Regions from separate parts of the Paenibacillus sp. 19GGS1-52 genome, predicted to be linked through region 1. Evidence: predicted binding sites of a transcription regulator. Region 1 holds the regulator's gene; the other holds the start of a gene.

Region 1 (3,427 bases):
ATTATTGTGGGCCGATTCGCGAATATACACCGGATTTTGTAAATATGGGTGATATTAAATATAGAAGAGCTGGATTTGAATTCCGAGTGCATATCCCTAAAAAAGCATTTTGAGCCCCCCTCGGAAAATACCGGTTTAGTTTGTTCCGAGGGATACACCCAAAATTAAGGTTACAAGAAATTAAAAGCTGTTATTTGATCTGCATAAACAATCAGTTGTTTATATTCAATCGCGAGCTCATAGTTGGCGAATGGTCTAACAATAACGTTATCCAGGACTATGAAGTTATAGTTGAAGTTCTTGTCCGGATGCTCAGATTCCAGATATGATATGTACTCGTCCACAATGACGTCATCCATCAATGATTTTAAATTAAATAGATCCTCCTTATTCGAACTGTTGGGAGATACATTTCCTTGAATACTGCCAAAGGCCGTAAGCAGGTTAACCTTTCGCTCGCTAACAAGCTCATTATTTAATAATAAATTGGAGAGCTTGCCCAGTGTATCAACCTTAAAATCCACGAGGGTTCTTATTTTTGAATTATTCAATCCTGACACTTCCCTTCAAGTATTAATACCAGTTACAATATTCGACATATAATTGCAGAAGTCCTCGCAGATCAGTAAAAATATTTAGAAGTTGCCAGAGGCTGACCTATAAGCCATGTACATGAATTTAGGACAACCTCTTTTGTAAAAGCAGAAGCTCAGAAAGGAAATACTTTAATCTCTTATGGTCACTCGGATTCCTATAGGAAGTATTGCTGCAAGAGCTGTAACATCCTCATTATACATACGTATGCAGCCATGAGAGACCTCTTTTCCGATGGAGGAAGGGTCATTGGTTCCGTGGATGCCGTAATGCGGTTTCGATAATCCCATCCAAAAGACTCCAAACGGGCCACCAGGATTAGGCTGCTTGTTGATTATTGTATATTCGCCCAAGGGAGATTGGGTTAGCATTTTGCCGATCCCAACAGGAAACCCTCTGACAACGGTGTTATCATCAAGCAGATATAACATACGTTGTGATAAATCAACGATAATTCGATAATTTGGCATCGTATTCATCACTCCTCTCAGGATAGAATATGTGTGGAGTGTCGGGGCTGTTAATACAATGAGGGCGATGCTTGAAAGATGGTTTCTGCGTGGTGAATTTATGATAAACTTTTTTCGAAATATAAGAATTTATATGTTTCACACGATAATTTATCCTTATATTTTCGAAGAAACGGGTGCCGTCCATATAAAGGACGGCACCCGTTTCATCTTGTTCCAATAAAGACAAAAGGCAGTTCCGCATAGAAGCGGAACTGCCTTTTGTCTTTATTGGAGGAGGGCATAACACTAGTGGATATCGCGGAACAATCCGATCACTCTGCCCAAGATGGTAACGCGGTTTAGACGTAAGGGTTCATAGGCAGGATTCTCTGGTTGCAGGCGTATATGATCACGTTCTTTATAAAAGGTCTTAACGGTTGCCTCGTCTTCTTCGGTCATAGCTACAACGATATCTCCGTTGTCGGCAGTTTGCTGTTGACGCACGATGACATAATCACCATTCAGAATACCAGCGTCTATCATACTGTCTCCAAGTACAGATAACATAAATACTTTGTTGTCACCAATGAAATGAGAAGGTAGCGGAAAGTAATCTTCAATATTCTCTGTGGCTGTAATTGGAATTCCGGCGGTGACTTTACCGAGAACAGGAACACGGGTAACGGTTTGGGCAAATTGATGAACATTATCGGAATCATCTTGACCAAGTACTTCAATCGCACGTGGTTTCGTTGGGTCACGACGGATTAGACCTTTCTTCTCGAGCCGGTCCAAGTGACCGTGTACTGTTGAACTGGAGGCAAGGCCGACGGCTTCACCAATTTCGCGGACAGAAGGTGGATAACCCTTGCTGCGGACTTCGTTACGTATAAATTCCAGGATCGCCAGCTGGCGACTCGAAATCTTGGACATCGGAATCAACCCCATATAGTAATGTTTGGGAAAATTATAACATAGAACTACCGTTCGCACAAACATAAGTTCTAATCTACCAATTTAAAATGAAGTAGAGAGGCTAAATATTGATATTTTATATTCTAGAGCTGGAAAATAGACCTCCCGAAATAAGAGAACAATTGTTCGAAAAAAGCTATTGATCAAAACACATGTTCGTGTTATATTATTTTTGAAAGTAAGAACAAGTGTTTGGAGGGCGATGTTTGATGATGAAGTATAGCACATACCGCAGTATCTATGATGAGGCTCAGAAGGTCGAAGCTGTTGGGCAGATTTCTGTATCTGATAAATTGAAATTAAGCAGAGAAATTACAGGTCGACTGGTAGATAGAGTATTGAAGATGTTCAAGCAAGATCAATTGGTAAAGTTATCCTTAATAATTCTACTTGTGGTATCTGGCTTTACAGTGGTTGGTAACGTATTTGCAGGATCAGTGTCTTTAATGAAGCAAGAGAAGCGGGTTGTTGTGGAACGTGGAGATACACTTTGGAGTATTGCACTTGAGAACAAACCGACAGATATGAAGACGGCTGTATATATAGAAGGAATTAAACGATCTAGTGGATTAGAGGACAGTAATATTAAGGCTGGAGATATCATTACATTGCCTATTTATTAATTTATTATGAACAGCATACATGTATAAGACAGAGCTTGCAGGGAGTAGACCTTGACAAGCTCTTTTTCTCATGGCAAAGTTAGAATGAATTTATTAGGGGAGGGGAAAGTTTTGGACTTCGATAAAATGGTCGCACGCATTAACGAATTAGCACGCAAGCAGAAGAGCACCGGCCTTAGTGAAGAGGAAACGGCAGAACGCGCCAAGCTCCGCGAATTGTATCTTGCTAATTTCCGCAGTAATTTCCGTACTCAGCTGAATACTATTGAAGTTGTAGATAATGATGAGCATGGACAAGGCAACAAGGGGCTAAAACATTAGCGCCTCGGTACCTTTTCATAGATATTACAGTATGACTAGGGGGAAATGACATGGCCCGTTCTTGGGAAAGAATGGTTCAACGCAACACGCAAAATATCAATAAGCAAAGAAAGAAACAGGGCAAGGAGACTCTTTATGCTTCGAAAACCCCTGCAAAGAATGTTGATGTTTTTAAAGGACGGAATATTGTGTTTCCAGTAGTTTTATTCGCGCTTGGTGTGATGTTTTGGTTAGTAGGAACGATAGATTCGCAAAGATCTGAGGGTCTTCTAGCCAACTGGCTGGGTGTTGTCCTTTACTTTGTTCTGGCGGCACTTATCTATTTCCGTCGGCCATACTTAAAGGTAGATCGCAACAAACTCTCCACGTCCAAATTCAATCGTGAACGCTTTCTGCCTGCTGCTGAAATTGAGAACATCACCCTTTCGCGTGGCGCGGTTACGATTAAGCATAAGGGCAAAC
Region 2 (3,427 bases), 1.4 Mb from region 1:
GTTGATCGTTTTGGCGACATTCTTGTTGTGCAGCTGCTGACGCTCGGGATGGACAAGCACCGCGCCGAGATTGTGGAGGCGTTGGTTCAAGTCATGGCTCCACGCGGCATTTATGAGCGCAGTGATGTGAGCGTGCGTGAGCTGGAGGGTCTGGAGCAGACGACCGGCGTGCTGTACGGGGAGTGTCCCCGCCACGTTACGATAAGCGAAAATGGCTTGAAGCTGATCGTTGATATCGAAGAGGGACAAAAGACGGGTTACTTTTTTGACCAGCGCGAGAATAGAGCCTCTATCGCTCCACTTATGCAAGGCTGGGGTGGGCGCAGCGGGATTACCCTGCAGAAAATTGCTACAGAGGACGGCTCGTTGCAGATTCTGCCGGTTAACAAGAGTGGCAAACATGTCACTTTCCCTTATTGGGATGGGGCGACGGTGCTGGAATGCTTCTCGCACACCGGCAGCTTCACGCTGCACGCCTGCAAGTATGGTGCCAAGAAGGTAACCTGCCTAGATGTTTCGGCGCATGCCATCGAGAGCGCCAAGGTCAATGTGGAGTTGAATGGATACAGCGATCGTGTGGAGTTTGTGGTAGATGATGCTTTTGCTTACCTGCGCAACCACGTGAAGGGGATTGAGGAGCGTTCGGAGCGGGCAACGGCCACCACAGTTGCGAATGAATCTGACTCTGCAACAGGAGCAGTGAACACTCCTTCCAAATTCAAAGGGCCAGCAAAAGCGGATACCTCCAAGCCGATGACGGCTGGCGGCGGACGGACCTGGGATGTAGTTATCTTGGACCCTCCTGCTTTTGCCAAGGCCAAAGGTGCGGTGGCAGGGGCTGTGCGCGGCTACAAGGACATTAATCTGCATGGCATGAAGCTGGTGAATGAGGGTGGTTATCTTGTCACTGCAAGCTGCTCGTACCATATGCAGCCAGAGCTGTTTCTGGAGACCATCGCGGACGCAGCGAAGGATGCTGGCAAGATATTGCGATTGATCGAATGGCGGGCCGCTGGCAAGGACCATCCGCAGATTCTCGGCGTCGAAGAGGGGCATTATTTGAAGTTTGCTATATTTGAAGTGCGGAGTAAAAATAAATAAAGCTGAAACACGATTGAAGAGTCTCTGTGTTGAGACTCTTCTTTTTTTTGGGGATATTAGCAGGCGTAGTAAGCTTCTTGTCGTACATAATATGACTCCCATGCTACTTTATCAGCGGTCAGAAGAACCCTCTGAACCTTAGCGTCATGATTCGCGATGGATCAAGTGCTGATTTTGGTTTTGAAGCAAATATAGGTCAGGATTATATGTTTCACACAATAACTTATCCTTCTATTTCTCTGAGATAGACGGGTAGCGTTCATAAAGGGTGGCAAAGCTGTTTCTTTATATTTAACGACAATTCATGCCGTTAAATCGTCCGATTCATGCTTAATTCGATAATTAACTGCCATTTATGCTGTTAATTTCCTCTAACAAGAAAATTTTAGTAACGAATTGCTGAATTAGAGGCAGAAATTGCTGTTAATGAGTCTCCAAGAGCTGGATGACATCAATTAGCAGCAGAAAATGATGTTAATTTATTCCTCACAGACTATAGTCTATCTAACAGTGATCTAACTTTTACCTCCTTCCATTCATTTGAAAATAATCCCAAACGTATGTTCTCTCAAATGAGGTTATGGTATAATTATAGGATGAGCAAGGTGCAGGAATTATTATAATTCTACAGGTGGATTCCACCTGTAGTCTCTTTAAATCTCTTCGCCACGGAAGGAGTCTTGCGTTATGCCGGTAAACTTTTTAATAGGCCGCTCGGGCAGCGGTAAGACAACAAAGATATGGGAGTCGGTATCGGCCTCTTTAGAGGAGGAGCCGCTAGGGATGCCGATTATTGTGCTCGTTCCGGAGCAGGGCTCTTTTGGTGCGGAGCGGGGACTCTTGAGCGCTGGGAATGCCAAGGGAAGCATCCGAGCCCAGACGCTTAGCTTTTCGCGTCTCGCTTATCGGGTGAAGCAGGAAACTGGCGGCAGCGCAAGCCTGCCTATCAGTGAAGAAGGCAAGAAGATGCTGATCTATAGAATCATCAACCGCCGCAAAGAGGAGCTGAAGTTATTTGGAGCCTCTGCGGACAGACCAGGTTTTGTAGAGCGGCTTAGCCAATTGCATACGGAAATGAAACGCTGCTGTCTGGGTGCAGCCGACTTGGACGAGCAATTGTCCAGAATGCGCAACTCGATTGGAAGCAGTCCTATTCTCACAGGCAAGCTAGATGATTTACAACTTGTATTTAGCGACTTGGAGCAGGAAATGTCACGGCTGTATATTGACGAAGAAGACCGTTTGGCTGAACTGGCAGAGCATATCCCGGAGTCCGCCTATATTCGTGGAGCCGAGATTTGGGTAGATGGCTTTCATGGTTTTACTCCACAGGAATTTGTTGTGCTGCGCGAATTAATGCTGTGTGCGGCCAAACTGACTGTGTCGCTTACGCTTGACCGGACTTACCCTCCGGGAGAACAGCCGCATGAGCTGGAGCTCTTTCATCCTGCGGCGGTCACTTATATCAAGCTGCGTGGAATAGCGGAGGAACTGGGTGTGGAAATATGGGACGAGTTACTAAGCCCGCCTGTTCTTCCACGATTTGCAGCGTCTCCCGTGCTTGCACATTTGGAGCAGGGTTATGACCGCCGGACCCGCTGGCACGGAGATGATGCACAAATAACTGAAGCCATCTCCATCGGTGCTGCTGCCTCCCGTAGAGCGGAGGTTGAAGGAGCGTTGCGTGAAATGATCAGATTGGCGCGGGACGAAGGGGCAAAATACAGTGAAATGGCTGTGTTCATGCGTAATATTGGCGATTATGAGCAGCTGGTGACACCACTTTTTCAGGATTATGGAATCCCGTTTTTTCTGGATCAAAAAGTAAATGAGCTGCATCATCCGCTCATCGAATTTATTCGCTCTGCGCTGGATGTGGTGCGTCGCCGCTGGCGTTATGAGGATGTGTTTCGCTGCGTAAAGACCGATCTGCTGCTTCCGCTGGACCATAGTTTGACGCGCGAGGATATGGATGTTCTGGAGAACTATGTGCTGGCCTGTGGGATACAGGGATACCGCTGGACCGATGAACGGTCCTGGAGAGGTATACCGAGCCTATCGATGGAGGGTGGCCGAGGGGTGGATGAACATCTGCTGCTGACCATGGAACGTTGTCGGGCAGCGATAACGGGTCCGTTGTTCGCTTTTGAGAAACGTGTTAAGAAGAGCCGCAGCGGTCTTGAGCTGTGTACAGCGGTCTATAGTTTGCTCCAAGAGACAGATGCAGCACACAAGCTGGAAGCTATGAGCGCAAATTCTTTGGAGAAGGGGCAGCCGGAGGCTGCACGTGAACATAGTCAGCTATGGAGTGCGGTATTAGATCTGC

Evidence for each region. Region 1 encodes LexA, which represses DNA repair genes until DNA is damaged. Its sites were predicted from a motif close to CGAACATATGTTCG; they were not measured.
Region 2: addB (helicase-exonuclease AddAB subunit AddB) is a predicted target of LexA. The motif match lies at 1,655-1,668, and genes of this name have one in related genera.

Annotation. Positions count from the first base shown of each region.
Region 1 covers NZ_CP059724.1:3,263,603-3,267,029, forward strand. The annotation lists gene H1230_RS15290 (hypothetical protein) at 1-113, shown strand, start outside; gene H1230_RS15295 (hypothetical protein) at 171-551, opposite strand; gene H1230_RS15300 (L,D-transpeptidase) at 726-1,064, opposite strand; gene lexA (transcriptional repressor LexA) at 1,353-1,979, opposite strand; gene H1230_RS15310 (LysM peptidoglycan-binding domain-containing protein) at 2,231-2,644, shown strand; gene H1230_RS15315 (DUF896 domain-containing protein) at 2,756-2,965, shown strand; gene H1230_RS15320 (hypothetical protein) at 3,016-3,427, shown strand, end outside.
Region 2 covers NZ_CP059724.1:1,858,815-1,862,241, forward strand. The annotation lists gene H1230_RS08635 (class I SAM-dependent rRNA methyltransferase) at 1-1,101, shown strand, start outside; gene addB (helicase-exonuclease AddAB subunit AddB) at 1,789-3,427, shown strand, end outside.